Regions from separate parts of the Yersinia kristensenii genome, predicted to be linked through region 3. Evidence: predicted binding sites of a transcription regulator. Region 3 holds the regulator's gene; each other region holds the start of a gene.

Region 1 (7,002 bases), 1.9 Mb from region 3:
CCTGGGTATGGTATGGCGGTGGCACAGGCACAATATCCGGTGGCTGACATTACAGCAAAACTGCAGGCTCGCGGGATCAAAGTGCGTTTTGGTATTCACCCAGTAGCAGGGCGCTTACCAGGCCATATGAACGTGTTATTGGCTGAAGCCAAAGTGCCTTATGATGTGGTGCTGGAAATGGATGAAATCAATGATGATTTCCCAAGCACTGACGTCGTACTGGTTATTGGTGCTAACGACACGGTAAACCCAGCTGCACTTGAAGATCCTCGCAGCCCGATTGCAGGTATGCCAGTGCTGGAAGTGTGGAAAGCGCAAAATGTTATTGCCTTTAAACGCTCAATGAACACCGGCTATGCTGGCGTCCAAAACCCATTGTTCTTCAAAGACAATACTCAGATGTTATTTGGCGATGCCAAAGACAGCGTAGAAGCTATTTTACGCGCGTTGTAATGGCGTTGTAGTCTTTGATTAAGGGCCACCTCGGTGGCCCTTTTCTTTGGATTTAATCAGAATAGCGCGCGAGAAAAAGGTTATTCGATATCTTCTTGATCTTCATTATTTTCCACAGGGCAAGTAAAGCCTTCTGGTTTAATCGCTAACAAATCACATTTAAGATGATCGATTACATGCTCTGTTGTATTCCCAATAAAGGCGGCAGAGAGCCCTGTACGGCCCAAAGTCCCCAAAACCACCACCCCAGCCCGTAAATGTTCAGCAAGATCAGGAATAACCTCTTCGGGCAAACCTTTTTCTACATGAGTGAATTTTTCATCAATACTAAACTGCTGGCGCAGTGCTTTCATCGCGACCAAATGCTGACCGCGAATCGCATCGTTATAGACACTTGGATCAAAATCAGGTAATTCGATGGCGATATTAATCGGAGTGACCGGGTAGGCACTAATCAAGTGCACCTGAGTTTGATTGAGATTTTCAGCAAGTTCTCGGGTTTCTTTCACTAAACGTAGATTGAGCGGGTCATGAAGTGGGTCTTCGCTTGAGAGGTTGACAGCTACCAATGCCGTACCACCTTCTGGCCAAGGTTGATCTTTTACCATCCACACTGGACATGGGCATTTGCGCAATAAATGCCAGTCAGTTGGGGTGAAGATAATCGACTCCAGGCGATCATGCTGATGTGCCATTTTTAGCAATAAATCGTGTTTAAATTTCAGGACTTCCTGAATAATGGCTTCGTAGGGACGATTGTGCCATACCACTTTGATTTCAATTGGTATCCCTTCATCGAGATAAAACCGGCACTGCTCGTTTATCCAAGCTGAGCGTTGGCTGATAACCCCTTTGCGCATAGCAGTGCGCTCATCGGGTGATAGCAGGGTGGTCATATCATAAGACAAGTCATAAATGGCTAAAAACGCTTTTATTGTGCCGCCGTTACGTCGCACAAGATAGACTGCACGTCTTAATGCAGGTTGATCATCCTGATTGGGGTCAATAGCCACCAGAATATTCTGATACTTTGCCATAGAGTCTCCTTACAACCGTGAATTAACAGTATGTTAGTTAAAGAGTAAACCATGAAAGTGAAAGAGGATAGGCGAGAGAACGAGCCAGAGCAATAATATATCCGTCACCGTTAAAGTTGCAGGTGTATTGGTTGCCCTTAATCCTCCGAATCACTTACGGGAATCAGCTCACCGAGATTTATGAGCCTCATCCATGAGACTCACTTTGCAGATTGATATCTAGTGGGTATGCTTGAAATTAAAGACTCGGTCTTGGGTTCCCCGCCAATTTAGCCAATGCTTCGGTATTCTCGATAGTGATATATTTACCTTTCACACTCAGAATATCGCTTTTCTGGAAACGGCCCAACAAGCGGCTGATAGTTTCTACCGTCAAACCTAAATAATTGCCGATATCGCCACGAGTCATGGTGAGACGGAATTCACGTGGTGAGAAACCACGCTGAGCAAAACGTCGGGAGAGATTATAAATAAAGGCCGCCAGACGCTCTTCTGCATTCTTTTTAGAAAGCAGTAAAATCATGTCTTGATCACCTTTAATCTCACCACTCATTAGGCGCATCATCTGTTGGCGCAGATTTGGCATTTTGCCGGATAGATCATCCAGAGTGTCAAACGGGATTTCGCAAACCATTGATGTTTCGAGGGCTTGCGCAAAGCTTGGATGCTGCAGGTTACTGATTGCATCAAAACCGACTAAATCGCCCGCTAAATGGAAACCGGTAATTTGCTCATCACCTTCTTCGGTAATGGTGTAACTTTTGATGGTCCCGGAACGGATGGCATACAATGATTTAAGCTCATCACCTGCTTTAAACAGCGCCTGTCCTTTCTGAATAGGTTTTTTCCTTTCAATGATATTGTCGAGCTGATCCAGCTCGTTCTCATTCAAAGTAAAAGGAATACAGAGCTGGCTGATACTGCAATCCTGACAATGGATTGCACAACCACCAGACTGAATACGTCGGATTACGCGTTTTTCCGGGATCATAGGGTATTCCCAATAATATTGATATGCGTCAATTTTAACATCTTTTCTTGCGTCTGATAAGAGCAAGAATAGTTAGCGTGCTAAAAGATAGCCCTCATGCATTAATAGCCAGCGTTTTCGCTCCACACCACCGGCATAGCCAGTCAATGCACCTTGCTGCCCAATGACCCTATGACAAGGGACAACAATTGAAATAGGATTCAAGCCATTAGCCATCCCTACAGCCCGGGAAGCGGTGGGGCGATTAATGCGTTTTGCTAATTCACCATAAGTAATGGTTTCACCACAGGGGATTTTACGCAGTTGTTCCCACACCTGGCGCTGGAAGTCAGTGCCAGCTGTTTTCACAGGTAAATTATCGATAATACTTAGCTCACCGGCAAAATAGCGCTGCATACTGTCACTTAACCCTCCGGGATTGCGTTTTTCTACGAGGGTAAAGGTATTGGTGCCGTAATGATTGCGTAGCAACTTCATCAGGCGTTCATAATGATCCGTCCAATCAATGGCGCGTAGCCGGTTTTCTTCGTCTGCAATTAACAACAGTTCACCCTGTGGGGTTGCCATCCGATCAATTAAAAACGTTTCCATAGTTCTCCGCGACTTTGCTGCGACTGGTTAAGCACAAATGATGGGATTAAAGATTTGCCAGAGATTATTACATGAAAAATAACATCAATAGATGACTATCGGGAATGAAAAGTAAAAACCTGCGGTTATTGCGGCACTTATCGCATAAACCATACAGTTTAGGTATAAGGACGGGGTGGGCGAAGTGAGCATAAGTCGCTAGGATAAAAGCCTGTTATTGACGAAATCCATTCATATCAGGTATTCAATTCATGTCCAATGTCACTTTAGTTCCTTTATTACGTGATGGCGAACCTCCGGCAGCTGCCATTGAACGCCCAGAGAGCCGTTCACCTTTTATCTTGCTGGCAGATCATGCAGGGCAGCGTATCCCCGCCCAACTTGGCGATTTGGGATTACCCTCTGGGGAAATTGACCGCCATATTGGCTGGGATATCGGTTCATTGGCTACCGCGCAATTACTCAGTCAATATTTGGATGCAACATTGATTCATCAGCGTTACTCGCGCTTAGTGATTGATTGTAACCGCACGCCTGGTATCGCCAGTTCTATTCCTGAAATTTCGGAAAATACGCGAATCCCACGCAATATTGGCGTTACGGAGAAAGAGGCACAAGCCCGCCGAACTGAGATATTCCAGCCTTATCATGACTTAATTACACAGACACTTAATCTGCGCCAGGATAACGGCCAAACCAGCGTCATCATTTCCATGCACAGCTTTACCCCGTCGTTTAAAAACATTTCACGCCCGTGGCAAGTTGGGACTTTATTTAACCGTAATCCCGAGTTTTCTCTGCAGTTGATAGCATTTTTACAGCAAGAAGGCGCATTAAATGTCGGAGTTAACCAACCTTACGCCATGACAGATGCAACCGATTTCACTTTGCCATTTCATGCAGAACAGCGCCATTTACCTTATGTAGGCATAGAAATTCGCCAGGATCTTATTACCCAACCCGATGGACAGGAACAGTGGGCAAAGCGATTGGCGAGATTGTTACCGCAAGTCTTATCTGCCTATAAGCATTCAAAATAAGTCACAATCTATTTATTAACCCAAGAAATATCTGTTTTGCGTTAATTATTTTTCTGAGTTTATGACTGGCCACTATTAATTAGTTATTATCGGTGGCTATAGTTATTTTTAATTCATCACTAATTCATTTATCACACAATATTAAGGTTGAAAATCTCGTGGAATCTAAACCTGCGCGTATCCTGATCAGTGCCTGCTTGATGGGGAAACCTGTTCGTTATAACGGCAGCGCTCTGTCTGTCCATGATGAAATTATTCAGCGCTGGCAGGATGAAGGGCGGCTGGTACTGGTTTGTCCAGAACTGGCCGCAGGAATGCCGGTGCCACGCCCACCAGCAGAAATTCAGCAAGGTAATGGCGAGGCGGTATTACAGGGGCAAGCGCGGGTGATTGAACAATGGGGTAATGATGTCAGCCGAGAATTTCTGCAAGGGGCTTATCAGGCCTTGGAATTGGCTCAAAAACATCAGTGCACATTGGCCATCCTGACTGAAGGTAGCCCATCTTGTGGCAGTAGCCGTATCTATGATGGCCATTTTAATGGCACTCAACGCGCAGGACAGGGAGTGACAACCGCTTTACTGCGCCGCCACGGGATCACGGTATTCAGTCATCTTCAACTGGAACAAGCTGATGATTTTTTGCGAAGCAGTTCGCAAATCGAGGTTGAAAATTAATCAAATGTCATAAAACCTCGCTATACTGTACGAATGTACAGTAGTGGTGTGGGATCGTATCTTTAGCCACTTAATTTTTATTAAAACCATTGAGTCGAGGTCGCGATATGACATTCAAGATAGTCGAAAAAGAATCAAAAAAGATTGTGGGAATCCGAGTTGTCGGGCCTTATCACGAGACCATTCCGAAAGGATTTGACCAACTATTATCACTTTATACCCAGCACCAAATTCCAGGAAAAGAGTGGTTAGCACTTTACTGGGATAACCCAGAAACCAATCCACCGGCTGAATTACGGGCTGATGTGTCTTTATCCGTCGCTGATGATTATGTCTTGCCAGTAGAACTTAGCGGTCAGCTAGAGTTACAGGTGATCCCTTCGGGTTTATATGCGATATATCACACCCGAGTCACGGATGATGATTACGCCAAAGCGTGGGGGGAATTATATCACCAACATCTGCCACAAAGTGGCTATCGCCCAGCCGAGGGCGCTTGTTATGAGGTTTACCTCAATGACGGCCGGAGCGACGGCTATTTTGATATCGATATCTATCAATCCGTTGAAAAAGACCAATAAACTGAGGTTTTTCAGCCGGGCTAGCTCGCTCGGCTGTTGATGGTGTCAGCGACATCGTATTTCAAGGCTCTATTATTGTCAGGAATATATTGTCAGGAACCTGCTGTCAGGAATACTTGGCTTAGCCAGTCACTGAAAATACGCACCCGTGGTGACAATTGTCGATTGCGTGGATACAGAAAAGAAACCGGCATTGGGGGCGGGGCATATTCAGGGAGAATCTCAATCAGTGTTCCGGCACGTAAATCTGACTCAATATGATAACGTGGCACCTGAATGATTCCTAATGCTAGCCGTGCGGCAGCCACAAAACTTTCCGCGCCACTAACGGATAGAATAGCCGGTAATTTCACGTTTTGCACTTCCACATCTTGAATTTCAGCTGATGAATAGGGTGGTGAACGTTGATAGGAGTGCTCTTTTTGGGCGGAGGGCTGACATTGTGTTCCGATACAAAATTCTAATGGCATCAGTCCGCCGGTCGCACTAGAACGAAATCCTATCATCTGATGCCCGGCTAACTCATTGAGAGTGAGTGGTGCTCCATGTTGTTGCAAATAGCGCGGTGCAGCACAAGTTACCTGTGGTAGCAGTGCCACGCGGCGGGCGACCATGTCACTGTCTTGCAAATTGCCGACACGCAATACACCGTCAAAGCCTTCACGGATCAAATCAACTAGCCTATCTCCTTCGCTGATAAATAATTCAATATCGGGATATTGTGCTATAAAATCAGGTAGTTGAGGTAATACAAAATGGCGAGCCAAGGTACCTTGTACATCTATCCTCAGTAAACCTCGTGGTTTAGCATTGGCAAACGCCATTTCAGCATCTTCTATATCAGCAATAATTTTCAGGCAGCGCTGGTAGTAAGCTTCCCCATCCAGTGTCGGGCTGACATGCCGAGTGGTGCGTTGCAATAAGCGGATATTCAATCGTTTTTCAAGCTGTTTAACTGCATCCGTCACACTAGAGCGCGGTAAATTTAAGTCTTGTGCGGTTTGGGTAAAACTGCGCTGTTCCACTACTCTGATAAACACGCGCATTGCATCAATTCTGTCCATGCTATTGTTCGACTTTTTCGGATAGTGTTAACGAATAATAGGTGATTATCCGAATGAGTAAAAGTGGCATGCTCTCTGTATCGGTTTCAGTGGGGCAGCTTTTGAAAACATGGCTTGAGAACGGCCCATAAACTCGTACAAATAATGAAACACACATTCAGGAGAATATTATGACGAATACCACTCAGCAGGTCGCTATTGTCACAGGCGCATCACGGGGTATTGGTGCAGCAATAGCCGAGCGTTTAGCCCAAGACGGTTATACCGTTCTGATCAATTATTCTCGGGCTGATGAGGAGGCCGAAGCCTTAGTGCGTAAAATTCAACAAGCGGGTGGAAATGCATTGAGTGCCCAAGGGGATATCAGTGATCCCGCCGCTGTAGCCCAATTATTTGCCAAAGCAGAAACCGCTTTTGGTGGCGTAGATGTCTTGGTCAATAATGCTGGAATCATGTCACTCAGCGCGATTGCCGATAGTGATGATGAACACTTTGACCGTCAGATTGCAATTAACCTGAAAGGGAGCTTTAACGGGATGCGGGAAGCCGCAAAACGCCTTAGAACGGG
Region 2 (7,002 bases), 770 kb from region 3:
AATTGTGTTGTAGGGAATTTTTTCAATACGTCATCAAGCGTAGGAATGCCAATGTGTGTCTTTGGATCAGGATGAAGATCATGTTTTTTATTATAATTAAAGCTGGCATCAGTTTGGGCGAGTTGCTGCGCGGTATAATCAGAAACTTTACCCGATTTATCCGTCAATTCTTTGAGATCAGAAGGGCGATACAATACAAGTTTATTATCTTTTGATAGTTGAATAGTGACCCAAATTGCATTAGCACCATTACTCAGCGCTTTTTGAATGGTCGGAATTGTGTTTTCAGGGCCGTCCGCAGTCCCCCCCCGATGAGCAATAATTTGTGGTGCTTGCTGGGGGATCATTGAAGAAGCTGAATTAGCATGTGTGACAAAACTAGCAGAGAGTAATAAAGTCGCCATTATATAATTTCGCATAATATTTAGTTTCCATCCATTGACTGATAATGAATTTTTTCAGGGTGATGTTAATCATATAGCCAATAATCTTCGGCTTTATCGAATTTAATGACTTTTCATTAAAAATAAATGACAAAAAGGATAAAAATATCAATAACAGGATTCCATTCTGTTATTTCATAAATTTGTTGTCACATTGATTAGGATAATTATGAATATCACTGACGGTAATTTAATTTGTAATGTTCTTGAGTTGGCGTGGGGGGCTAAATTCATCATCTAAGACGCAGTGTCATAAGAAAATTCTGGATAAATCTTAAAAAACATTAGTTGAGCAGGCACTGGTTGTATTAGGGTTATGCTGGTCATCTTCAAGCTGCATGTGCGTTGGCCTCCTGCAACTCGAATTATTTAGGGTATACATGTGATTTTATTGGGTGTAAATGCCTGGTCTTAAGAAGGAATGTAGTGTGTCAAGATTGCGAGTTGGTGTGATTTTTGGCGGTAAATCGGCTGAACATGAAGTGTCATTGCAGTCGGCCAAGAATATCGTGGATGCGATTGATAAAGAAAAATTCGAAGTGACACTGTTAGGTATTGATAAACAAGGTAAATGGCATATTAATGATGCATCCAGTTACTTGTTAAATGCAGAACATCCGGCGTTAATTTCCCTGAATCATTCAAACAAAAATGTGGCGCTGATCCTTGGCCAAGAGAGTCAGCAACTCATTGCTACGGATAATGCAGCTGCATTGGCTCAGTTGGATGTCATTTTCCCTATTGTACACGGGACATTAGGGGAAGATGGTTCCTTGCAAGGCCTGTTGCGTATGGCCAATATTCCTTTTGTCGGCTCAGGTGTCGTGGGGTCTGCGGTCAGCATGGATAAAGACATCACTAAGCGATTACTGCGTGATGCCGGGTTGAATATCGCGCCTTTTATTACACTGACACGTGGTAATAAAGACAGCTATTGTTTTGAAAAAATTACGGAAAAACTCGGATTACCTTTATTTATTAAACCGGCGAATCAGGGCTCCTCGGTGGGTGTGAGTAAAGTGCGTAATGCGGCCGAATATGAGCAGGCGGTAGCATTAGCCTTTGATTTTGACCATAAAGTGCTGGTGGAATCGGCTATTGTTGGGCGGGAGATCGAATGTGCAGTCATGGGCAATGACAACCCGCAAGCCAGTTTGTGTGGCGAGGTGGTCATCAGCGACGAGTTTTATTCCTATGACACTAAATACATTAATGAAACTGGTGCTCAGGTCATCATCCCGGCGGCCATAGACAGTGCTGCCAGCGACAACATTCGCACGGTGGCTTTAGCGACATTTAGAGCGCTCGAATGCTGCGGTATGGCGCGGGTTGATGTCTTTTTAACCCCAGATAACCACGTAATTATCAATGAAATAAATACATTACCAGGATTTACTAATATCAGTATGTATCCCAAATTGTGGCGCGCCACCGGTGTGGGCTCGACGGAATTGATCACTACACTGATTGAGTTGGCTTTAGAGCGGCACCAGCAAGATAAATCGCTGAAAAGCTCGATTCTGAAATAATACTGACTCCCACAATCCTTTGGAAAAGAGCTGCTGCGCGCAGCTTTTTTATTACTTGCAGAATCAAATTGACAAATTGTCAGTAAATGACAATACTTCAATTATGAAACTGACAGAAGATCAACTCCTGTTGCGGGAGAGCAAAAAAATCGTTGAGGCACTGGGCAAAACATTTGCACCCTTAGTGGAATTTGTCTTGCACGACCTTACTCAGCCGGAACATGCCATTGCGGCAATTTCAAACAATTTATCCGGTCGCGAAGTCGGTGAGCCAGCGACTGAACTGGGGCTAAGCCGTATTGCTGACCCTAACTTTCCTGAAGTTATTCTTAATTACCCGAACCAATTTCCTGATGGTCGTCCGGCCAAAAGCACATCAATTGGCTTGAAAAATAGCAAAGGGGAATTCATCGGAGCACTTTGTCTCAATATGGATATCTCGCTGTTTTCCGCCGTCAGCGCCAGTTTATCTCAACTGACCCAAACGACACCGGCAGAGGTTCAGGAGTCTCTGGCATCACCTCGCCTTGAGATGTTGCGCACTCAGCTGGAACAATTTGCTGCCGCGCACAATACCACTCCACGCGCGCTGAACCCGGCACAGCGGCGTGAAATTGTGCGCCAACTGGCGCAAGCGGGTTTGATGGATTTAAAAAATGCTCAGACCGTGGTTGCCAATAATCTTGGTGTCGCCCGCTCCACTGTCTATACCTATCTCCCCACTGAAGGAAGTTGAAGATGGCCCCATTAGTCATCAGTTACGAAGATATTATTCAAGCACATCAACGGATTGCGGGTTTTGCGCTCAAAACTCCAGTTTTGACTTCCTCCACCGCCAATGAGCAAACTGGTGCGCAGTTGTTTTTTAAATGCGAAAATTTCCAGCATATGGGAGCGTTTAAATTCCGTGGCGCTTATAACGCGTTAGTGAAATTAGCGCCAGAACAGCAAGCAAAAGGGGTTATTGCCTTCTCGTCGGGGAATCATGCGCAGGCTATTGCTTTGTCTGCGCGTAAATTAGGCATTCGCGCGGTTATTGTCATGCCTAAAGATGCGCCAGCCGCTAAAATCGCGGCGACACGAGGTTATGGCGGCGAAGTGGTGCTGTATGACCGCTATCTTGAAGACCGCGAAGCCATTAGCCGTCAACTGGCACAAGAGCAGGGACTAACTTTGATCCCACCTTATGACCATCCGGATGTGATGGCCGGGCAGGGGACGGCGGCGAAAGAGTTATTTGAAGAAGTGGGTGAGTTGGATGTGCTGCTGGTGCCACTGGGCGGCGGCGGGCTGTTGTCCGGCTGTGCTACGGTGGCCAAAGAGCTCTACCCCAATTGTCAGGTAATTGGGGTGGAACCTGCCGCCGGTAATGATGGGCAACAGAGTTTCCGCAGCGGAAAAATTGTTAAAATTGACACGCCAGTCACCATTGCGGACGGCGCGCAAACTCCGGCTTTAGGACATTATACTTTCCCGGTTATTCAGGAGCGGGTTGATAATATTCTGACGGCCACGGATAACCAATTGATCTCGGCAATGAAATTTTTCACCAGCCGAATGAAGATTGTGGTGGAACCCACGGGTTGCTTAGGGGCGGCAGTCGCTTTTAGTGATGAGCTGGATTTGCGTGGTAAACGAGTCGGAGTGATTATATCGGGCGGTAATGTCGATTTAGCCCGTTTGGCCCACTTTATTGATAAGTCTTGATGATGTCCGCACCTATCTTAATAAATTCTACACAGGGCCCGCCGCCAGCGGGCCATTATAGCCATGCTGTCTGTGCGGGCGGTATGGTCTATCTTTCTGGCCAACTGCCCGTCACGGCGCAGGGCGTGGCATTATCAAATCAACCTTTTGATATTCAGGTTATGCAGGTTTTTGCCAATATTGAAGGGATACTTGCGGATTGTCATTGCAGTGTAAATAGTTTGATTCAGGTGCGAGTTTATCTGTGTGATATTGCCCTATGGCCCCATTTTAATGCGCTTTATGCTGATTGGTTGGGGCCACATAAACCGGCACGTTGCGTGGTGCCAGTGCCCGTTTTACATCATGATTTGGCCTTGGAAATTGAAGCGATTGCTCTGCTTCCAGGTTAGTTTCCCGCTATCACGAAATTTGCCTGGTCAGGATCTAGGATAATCTTGAATTTCTCCGATTTAACTGTATTCTTATACAGTGGTTTGGCGGGGGGATAAACATGCGGAAAATTATTCATGTCGATATGGATTGCTTCTTCGCGGCAGTCGAAATGCGTGACGATCCCAGTTTGCGTGATATTCCTATTGCGATTGGCGGTAGTAAGGACCGGCGCGGTGTGATTAGCACCGCCAATTATCCAGCCCGGCGTTATGGGGTTCGCAGCGCAATGCCTACCGCCATGGCACTGAAACTTTGCCCACAACTGAAAGTGATCCCTGGCCGAATGGCGGCGTATAAAGAAGCTTCGCTGCATATCCGTGAGATTTTTGCTCGCTACACCCCTTTGATTGAGCCGCTTTCGCTGGATGAAGCCTATCTTGATGTTTCTGATTGTCAGGCATGCAGCGGTTCCGCCACATTAATTGCACAAGAGATTCGCCAATCTATTGCGATGGAATTAAATCTAACAGCTTCTGCGGGCATTGCTCCTGTCAAGTTTTTAGCCAAGATCGCGTCTGATTTAAATAAACCCAATGGTCAGTATGTGATAACCCCGGATAAAGTATTGCCCTTCTTGCATGATTTGCCGCTGAGTAAAATTCCAGGGGTGGGCAAAGTGACGGCGAAACGTCTGCAAGAACTGGGGCTGATAACCTGTAGTGATGTACAACACTATCCACAGGCTGAATTATTAAAGCGCTTTGGTAAGTTTGGTCATGTGCTGTGGGAGCGCAGCCACGGTATTGATGAACGCGAAGTTTCTCCCGATCGCTTGCGCAAATCGGTTGGGGTTGAGCGGACTCTGGCAGAGGATATTCATGATTGGGAAAGCTGTGAGTTATTGATTGAAAAGCTTTATATTGAGCTGGAAACCCGTCTTCGCAAGGTTAGGCCGGATCTGCATATCGCCCGGCAAGGGGTGAAATTGAAGTTTCATGATTTTCAGCAAACGACGCAAGAGCATGTTTGGCCAGAGTTGAATAAAGCGGATTTATTGCAAGTAGCGCGGGCAGCATGGAATGAACGGCGGGCGGAGCGGGGGGTGCGTTTGGTGGGGTTACATGTCACTTTACTGGATCCGCAACTCGAGCGGCAATTATTGTTGAGTTGGGAATAACCCCGATTAAGAAAAAACGGCGGGCCTAAGCGCCGCCGTTATCATATACAAACAAAACCAATTTGCTTATGCGCGCTCAGGAATCGCTTTTAGCAGCGCCGTCAACAATTGCCAATACTGGCCCACACTTTCGATATGAACTTGTTCATCCGGTGAATGTGGCCCCGTCATTGTTGGCCCAATCGACACCATATCCATCTCTGGGTAAGGTTTTTTGAATAAACCACATTCCAGACCAGCATGGATGACCATGATATTGGGTGTTTTGTTAAACAGTTTTTGGTAGGTTTCCCGCACCAACGCCATCACCGGTGAGGTTGGGTCAGGTTGCCAGCCAGGGTAGCCGCCTTTTGGCGAGGTATCTGCGCCAGCCAACTGACCAATCGCCGTCAGCATGCCCACCACGTAATCTTTGCCGCTGTCGATCAGAGAACGAATTAGGCAGATGATTTCTACTTCGTTCTCATTCATGGTAACGACACCCACATTCAGTGAGGTTTCAACCACGCCTTTTACTGCATCACTCATACGAATGACACCGTTTGGCGTGGCATTCAATAAGGCGATCAGGCGCTGTTGGGTGTCTTTTGTCAGAGCCTTAGCATTATCAATCAATATCGGCTCAAGCAATACAGTCAGATTCTTTTCAACTGCGGCCAGCTCATTTTTCAAGGTCGCCAGATACTCCTGGCTCAGGTTTTTCAGCTGGTCGACTTTATCTGCGGCAACCGCTAAGGTCACAGAACCTTCACGTGGGATGGCATTACGTAGTGTGCCGCCATTCAAATCCAATATCCGCAGGTCTAAATCTTTGGCCTGGTCGAACAGGAATCGGGCCAGCAGTTTATTGGCATTACCTAGCCCTAAATGGATATCAGCGCCCGAATGACCGCCTTTCAAACCTTTTATGGTCAGTTTCAGTGCTTGGTAACCTGCGGGGATGGCTTCGCGCTTTAGTGCTAAAGTGGTAATAAAATCAATACCACCGGCGCAACCCATATAGATTTCACCTTCCTGCTCGGAATCGGTATTAATCAGAATATCGGCTTTCAACCAGTTAGGTTGCAGACCAAATGCGCCATCCATACCGGCTTCTTCAGTCATGGTCAGTAGCACTTCTAGTGGGCCATGCTCGACGCTGTCGTCAGATAGCACTGCCAAGGCAGAGGCCATACCAATGCCATTATCCGCACCTAATGTGGTGCCACGGGCTTTAACCCATTCACCGTCGATATAGGGTTGGATAGGATCTTTGGTAAAGTCATGCTCCGTATCATTATTCTTTTGTGGCACCATATCCAAGTGAGCTTGTAGCGCAACGGGCTTACGGTTCTCCATCCCCTTAGTCGCTGGTTTACGCAGCAGGATATTGCCGACCTTATCGCGCTCCGCATGGAGGCCTTTTTCCTTGGCCCATGTCATAATATGCTGTGCCAGAGCTTCTTCATGGTAAGACGGATGAGGGATCGAGCAAATTTTTGCGAAAATATCCCACAACGGCTGAGGCGAAAGTTGAGACAGTTCAGACACTGTAAGTCTCCTGTACAAAGTTAGATCGAGATTGATATCAGATTATTGTTATATAAATCATCTGGTTATATTGTTAGTCTATTACGCATGCAAAGTAATGGATTTCTATCTTGGTAATGATTTTATCCAATAGATCAGCGGTGAAGCTACTTTCTCTATTGGATAAATGAACTGTGTTTAATTGTTGATATTAACCAATATGGGTATCTTGATTTTTTTGTTCCCATTCACGTTTAAAATG
Region 3 (7,002 bases):
ATTTTCACTCAAATGACGACGCCATTGGCGCGCGCCAGGAATCCCTTGGAAAATTCCCAGAATATGGCGAGTAATGTGACCAAGATAAGCACCGCGAGAAAGCTCTTGTTCGATATAAGGATAAAGCGCTTCGATGGCTTTCACACTGTCAACCACTGGCGCGTTCGGATCAAACAGTTCGCGATCTACTTGCGTTAAAATGCTGGGATTTTGGTAAGCTTCGCGCCCCATCATCACCCCATCAAGATGCTTGAGATGTTCTTTGGCCTCAGCCAGCGTTTTGACCCCACCGTTAATGGCAATGGTCAGTGCCGGGAAATCACGTTTAAGCTGATAAACTCGCTCATAATCCAGTGGTGGTACTTCGCGATTTTCTTTCGGGCTGAGCCCTGAAAGCCAGGCTTTACGAGCATGAATAGTGAAAATATCACACTCACCACGGCCTGCGACGGTTTGCACGAATTCACACAAGAACTCATAGCTATCCAACTCATCAATACCAATGCGGGTTTTTACCGTAACCGGAATAGAAACCACATCGCGCATAGCTTTAATGCAATCAGCGACCAGATTGGCCTCCGCCATCAGGCAAGCCCCAAAACGGCCATTTTGTACCCGATCAGAAGGGCAACCGACATTGAGATTTATTTCATTATATCCACGCTGTTCAGCCAGTTTGGCACAATGCGCTAATGCCTGTGGATCACTGCCACCCAATTGTAATGCCACAGGATGATCTTGCTCACTGTAAGCCAGATAATCCCCTTTGCCGTGGATAATGGCACCGGTGGTCACCATTTCGGTGTACAACAAAGTCTGTTTAGTTAACAAACGATGGAAATAACGGCAATGGCGATCTGTCCAGTCGAGCATCGGCGCGACGGAAAAACGCTGCAGAGGGTAACGTGGCTTGTCTGCCTGGGTGCTGGAAAAAGTCTGAGCTTCGTGCATTTACTGTGGTTTCATCGGTTATGATTGCATCAATTACCCATTGATATGACTCATTGAGCAAACTAAACAATGGGAAGGAATCAGGGATTATACCATAGAACTTTACGATAGCCGCCTGAGTGAGTGTTGTGGCTCAAAGAGTGAAAATCTGCCACTAACTGCTGCGACTTGCCAAAATTGTGACACTCCGTAGCCTCTCGTTTTTTCATCTATCGGCGATTATCAGTAAATATGATAAAATCGACACCATTCGAATGCTGCGGGATGTATATGATGAACCCTATCAATCAGGAAAAGCTGCTTGCCCAGGCGGAAAGTCTGTGTCAACAACGTAACGTCCGGCTGACACCGCAACGTCTTGAAGTATTACGATTAATGGCACAACAACCCGGCGCAATCAGCGCTTATGACCTGTTAGATCTGCTGCGTATTTCTGAACCACAAGCAAAACCACCCACGGTTTATCGCGCTTTGGATTTCTTGCTGGAACAAGGGTTTATTCACCGCGTAGAATCAGCGAACAGCTATGTGTTGTGTCATCATTTTGAAGAACCAACTCATACTTCTGCGCTTTTTATCTGTGATCGCTGCAAGATTGTGACAGAACGCACCACCGTCGGCATCGAAGAAGCCTTGGCACTGTTAGCAAAACAGTCGGGTTTTACCCTGCGTCATAGTGTGGTTGAAGCGCATGGTTTATGTGCAGAATGTGGAGAGGTTGAAGCTTGTGAAAGCCATGAACATTGTGACCACGACCATTCTATTGTGACGAAAAAGAAATAACCTTTGCTGATAAAATCAAACTGTCGCTAGAAAAGCGGCAGTATCGAAGGGAACTCATTTATAATAACCTTTATCACCTAAACCCAATATAATGGATGCAATTCATCACATATATTACCGGTGAAAATAATAAAATAAAAAACAAGACACATCCTTGTGCCCATATCGATATAAATATAGGAGTGACAGAATAGCCTAATTAAATAAGAACACTCTTCAATGTAATGAAAACTAATATCCAATTAATAGAAAGTGCCATTTAATAATGTGTATCCTGTAAAATGAGAGACCCGATAAATTTATATCAATATCAGTTTAAATCCATTTAAGGCTGTTACCAGCGATACTTACTGTGGTCTTCCCAGGCTTTAACTTCTTTCTCGGCTTGCTCTTTCTGATAGCCGTATTTCTCCTGGATTTTACCCACCAACTGGTCACGCTTACCTTCAATGACGGTGAGGTCATCATCAGTCAGCTTGCCCCATTTCTCTTTCACTTTACCTTTAAACTGCTTCCAGTTACCGTCGGCTTGATCTTTATTCATAATATCTCCGTTACCTTAGGATTAGTCAGTTTATTTAATTTAGCACGGTAAATAGATGTTATTACTCAAAACAACTTTAACTTAAATTAGTTATTCTTAGTCATAATTTAAATTAAACGTTGTTGCTTCGCTTACCGTATGAATAACTATAGCAGAGGATACCAATAATTAAAGTCAGATTAATATTAATCACTATCATTACAGTAAAAAATAGAAAACAAAAAATCGTAATATTCAGTTAAAACAGCAAGTAATAAGTTATTATCGGAATGTTCTCAAACTAGCTTGAATTAAATATTAGAGGGATTAAATGCTTTATATACCCTTCTCACTGAAGGGTATATAAATAAAGGTTAAAATCAGATCCAGTCGCCATTGCGGATGACACCAACGGCCAATCCTTCAATAGTAAAGTTTTGCTCACGCAGATCGACAACAATCGGCTGGAACTCACTGTTTTCTGGTAGAAGTTGTACGATATTACCTTGTTTTTTCAAGCGTTTTACCGTCACTTCATCATCAATGCGCGCAACGACCACTTGCCCATTACGCACATCCTGAGTTTTATGTACCGCCAATAAGTCACCATCCAGAATACCGATATCTCTCATCGACATCCCATTAACCCGCAGTAAAAAATCCGCACTCGGCTTAAACATGGAAGGATCAACTTTGTAATGCCCTTCGATGTGTTGTTGGGCTAACAGCGGCTCACCTGCGGCAACCCGGCCAATCAGTGGCAGACCATCTTCTTCTTCCATCAATAGACGGATACCACGGGAAGCGCCGGAGACTATCTCGATAACGCCCTTACGGGCCAGTGCTTTTAAATGCTCTTCAGCGGCGTTAGGAGAGCGAAACCCCAGACGCTGCGCAATTTCGGCACGGGTCGGTGGCATACCTGTTTGCGCTAGGTGGTCGCGCACCAGGTCATAAACCTCTTGCTGTCTGGTAGTAAGTGCTTTCATTCCGCCCCCTGTTTGTTTATACAGTCTTGCTGTGAGTATATACAGGTAAGCGGGTATTGGGAACCAAAGAGTGAATAAAAACAGGGATTAATCACTGTTTACATCAACAGCGTTGTTAGCGCCATGATTAACCGACATGTTGCCAAAGCACGGTTATCCATATAAATAGTGCCAACAAAATGGCCAGAGACACGGCGGCAGAGCCCATATCCTTAGCCCGGCCTGACAGTGCGTGAAACTCACTGCCTATACGGTCCACCACGGCTTCTATGGCGCTATTAATGATTTCGATAATAATCACTAAAACAACACTGCCAATCAATAAAATCCGTGTTATAGCATCTACATCTAGCCAGAAGGCCAGTATGATAGCGAGTATGGCAGCCACCGCTTCTTGACGAAATGCGGCTTCATTTTTCCAGGCTGCGGCTAAGCCTTTAACAGAATAACCCGCTGCTTTATAGATTCGGGTTAATCCTGTTGATTGATTCGCCATATTTTATTGCCTTTATCTTAAGTTAATGATGATTTTTGCCGCTTTCTGTTGTCTCATCACCACAGATCTCAAAACCACTTTCTGGTATCCTTGCGACGAATTGCTAACAAGAGGCTTCATGTAGTTATGTCAGGTTGGCGTAAAATATATTATAAGTTGTTGAATTTACCACTTAAACTGTTGGTAAAAAGCAAGGTTATTCCGGCAGATCCTGTGACTGAGTTAGGGTTAGACCCATCTCGTCCTATTCTGTACGTTTTACCTTACAATTCTAAGGCTGATTTGCTGACTTTGCGAGCGCAATGTCAGGCGCAGGATCTGCCCGACCCATTGATTCCATTGGAAATCGATGGCGTGCAACTTCCCAGTCATGTCTTTATCGATAACGGCCCGCGGGTGTTTCGCTATTACGCCCCGAAACAGGAATCGGTCAAGCTATTCCACGATTATCTGGATCTGCATCGCAATAATCCGGAGCTGGATATCCAAATGCTGCCGGTTTCGGTGATGTTTGGCCGCTCTCCGGGGCGTGAAGGCCATGGTACGCCACATCTGCGTGTGCTAAACGGCGTGGAGAAATTCTTTGCTGTTTTGTGGCTGGGCCGCGATAGCTTTGTGCGTTTTTCCACCACGGTATCACTGCGCCGAATGGCCAGTGAGCATGGTACGGATAAAACCATCGCCCATAAATTGGCGCGTGTAGCGCGGATGCATTTCTCGCGTCAGCGTTTGGCTGCTGTGGGCCCGAGCCTACCGGCCCGTCAAGATTTGTTCAAAAAACTGTTAACCTCCAAAGCCATTGAAAAAGCTGTCGCGGATGAAGCTCGCACCAAGAAAATCTCTCACGAGAAAGCGCAGCAAAATGCCATTACGCTGATGGAAGAAATAGCCGCCGACTTCTCTTATGAAGCCGTGCGTCTGTCTGACCGAGTATTGAGCTGGACGTGGAACCGTTTGTATCAGGGTATTAATGTCCATAATGCCGAGCGCGTGCGGCAATTGGCACAAGATGGCCATGAAATTGTCTATGTGCCCTGCCACCGTAGCCATATGGACTACCTGCTACTTTCCTATGTGCTTTATCATCAAGGGCTGGTGCCACCGCATATTGCCGCCGGTATTAACCTGAATTTCTGGCCCGCTGGCCCGATTTTCCGCCGCTTGGGCGCGTTCTTTATTCGCCGCACCTTTAAAGGCAATAAACTCTATTCAACCGTATTCCGTGAATACCTGGGCGAGCTGTTCACCCGTGGTTATTCAGTGGAATACTTTGTTGAAGGTGGGCGCTCACGTACTGGCCGCCTGCTGGAGCCGAAAACGGGCACATTGTCGATGACGATACAGGCCATGTTGCGTGGCGGTTCGCGTCCAATCACCTTGGTGCCGATTTATATCGGCTACGAGCATGTGATGGAAGTGGGGACTTACGCCAAAGAATTACGAGGTGCGACCAAAGAAAAAGAGAGCTTATTGCAGATGCTGCGCGGTTTGCGCAAGCTGCGTAATCTCGGTCAGGGCTATGTCAACTTTGGTGAGCCCATCCCGTTAACCACCTATCTGAACACCAATGTGCCGCAGTGGCGTGATGCTATCGACCCTATCGAAGCACAGCGCCCAAGCTGGCTGACACCCGCTGTGAATGATTTGGCTGGCCAGATTATGGTTCGAATTAACAATGCGGCGGCGGCCAATGCGATGAACTTGTGTTCGACGGCATTGTTAGCCTCGCGTCAGCGCTCACTCACTCGCGAGCAACTGCTTGAGCAACTCGATTGCTACTTGCAACTGATGCGCAATGTGCCTTATGCGAAAGATGTCACCGTGCCGGATAAGACGCCGGAAGAGTTACTTAATCACGCCTTAAATATGAATAAGTTTGAGGTGGAAAAAGACAATATTGGTGACATTATCATCCTGCCACGGGAACAAGCCGTGCTGATGACCTACTATCGCAATAACATCCAGCATTTGCTGATCCTGCCGTCGCTCATTGCCAGTATGGTCATGTACCAACGGCGTATTACACGTGCCGAGTTATTGCGTCAAATCAGCATGATCTACCCGATGCTGAAAGCTGAATTATTCCTGCATTACAGTAAAGAACAATTGCCACAGACATTGGATACGCTGATTGATGAACTGGCGCGCCAGCAGTTGATTTGCGACAAAGGGAATGAATTGGTGCTGAATCCGGCCCGTATTCGCCCGCTGCAATTACTGGCCGCCGGGGTGCGCGAAACCCTGCAACGCTATGCGATTACCCTTTCATTACTCAGTGCCAACCCCAGTATCAATCGTGGCGCACTGGAGAAAGAGAGCCGCATTATGGCGCAGCGCTTGTCTGTTCTGCATGGCATTAACGCGCCGGAATTCTTCGATAAAGCCGTGTTCTCCACACTGGTGGGCACCTTACGCGAAGAGGGTTATATCAGTGACAGCGGTGATGCGATTCAGGAACATACGCTGGAAGTTTACAATATGCTGAGTGCATTGATGACGCCGGAAGTGAAGCTGACGATTGAAAGTGTCAGTATGCCGGCTGAAACTAATAACCTGCTGCCAGAACCCGCGGAAGAGGATAAAGAAGATAACTAATTCTTCGTCGCGCTAAGCAAAAATCATAAACAAAAATGGCCGGATTCATCATCTGGCCATTTTTTTAACTGTCTCCCCGCAGGGTATTTATTGCCAATAGCTAATAAAAATCCCGAGAAACAACACTAAGCCGACATAGTTATTGTTGAGAAATGCACGGAAACAGGGGTCACGTTCACGTCTGGCAATCATCTTCTGTTGGTGGACAAACAATGCGCCAGCCAGCAGGATAGCCCAATAAAATGAGCCCCCCAAATCCATCAGCCAGCCAATCACCACCATTAATACTAATGTCGCCAGTTGCAGCAAACCGATAATCAGTTTGTCATGCTGGCCAAATAAAATAGCGGTCGACTTAACACCAATCCTCAGATCGTCGTCACGGTCGACCATCGCATATTGGGTGTCATAAGCCACCGTCCAGCAGATATTGGCTAATAATAGCAACCAACAAACCAACGGTAAACTTTCACTCACCGCGGCAAACCCCATCGGGATTGACCAGCCAAAAGCCGCGCCCAACACCACCTGCGGCAAGTGTGTCACCCGCTTCATAAAGGGGTAAACCCAGGCTAAGGCCAATGCCGCCAGTGACAGCCATATGGTCATGTTATTGAGCGTGAGCACCAGCCCAAACGAGAGCAACACCAAGATAACAAACAGGA

What was found. Region 3 encodes LexA, which represses DNA repair genes until DNA is damaged. Its sites were predicted from a motif close to TNCTGTATGTACATACAGNA; they were not measured.
Positions count from the first base shown of each region.
Region 1: sbmC (DNA gyrase inhibitor SbmC) is a predicted target of LexA. The motif match lies at 4,813-4,832, and genes of this name have one in related genera.
Region 2: dinB (DNA polymerase IV) is a predicted target of LexA. The motif match lies at 4,134-4,153, and genes of this name have one in related genera.

Region 1 covers NZ_UHIY01000001.1:3,631,013-3,638,014, reverse strand. Annotated here, with positions in the region: gene pntB (Re/Si-specific NAD(P)(+) transhydrogenase subunit beta) at 1-453, shown strand, start outside; gene uspE (universal stress protein UspE) at 534-1,490, opposite strand; gene DX162_RS16625 (FNR family transcription factor) at 1,729-2,481, opposite strand; gene ogt (methylated-DNA--[protein]-cysteine S-methyltransferase) at 2,554-3,072, opposite strand; gene DX162_RS16615 (N-formylglutamate amidohydrolase) at 3,324-4,112, shown strand; gene DX162_RS16610 (2-thiouracil desulfurase family protein) at 4,271-4,789, shown strand; gene sbmC (DNA gyrase inhibitor SbmC) at 4,897-5,370, shown strand; gene DX162_RS16600 (LysR family transcriptional regulator) at 5,463-6,434, opposite strand; gene DX162_RS16595 (SDR family oxidoreductase) at 6,605-7,002, shown strand, end outside.
Region 2 covers NZ_UHIY01000001.1:2,459,270-2,466,271, forward strand. Annotated here, with positions in the region: gene DX162_RS11225 (glycerophosphodiester phosphodiesterase family protein) at 1-419, opposite strand, end outside; gene ddlA (D-alanine--D-alanine ligase) at 872-1,972, shown strand; gene DX162_RS11235 (helix-turn-helix transcriptional regulator) at 2,076-2,708, shown strand; gene DX162_RS11240 (threo-3-hydroxy-L-aspartate ammonia-lyase) at 2,711-3,679, shown strand; gene DX162_RS11245 (RidA family protein) at 3,679-4,071, shown strand; gene dinB (DNA polymerase IV) at 4,173-5,231, shown strand; gene pepD (beta-Ala-His dipeptidase) at 5,298-6,761, opposite strand; gene wzz(fepE) (LPS O-antigen length regulator Wzz(fepE)) at 6,952-7,002, opposite strand, start outside.
Region 3 covers NZ_UHIY01000001.1:1,692,098-1,699,099, reverse strand. Annotated here, with positions in the region: gene dusA (tRNA dihydrouridine(20/20a) synthase DusA) at 1-951, opposite strand, end outside; gene zur (zinc uptake transcriptional repressor Zur) at 1,225-1,734, shown strand; gene DX162_RS07800 (CsbD family protein) at 2,069-2,278, opposite strand; gene lexA (transcriptional repressor LexA) at 2,638-3,246, opposite strand; gene DX162_RS07790 (diacylglycerol kinase) at 3,374-3,742, opposite strand; gene plsB (glycerol-3-phosphate 1-O-acyltransferase PlsB) at 3,869-6,337, shown strand; gene ubiA (4-hydroxybenzoate octaprenyltransferase) at 6,425-7,002, opposite strand, start outside.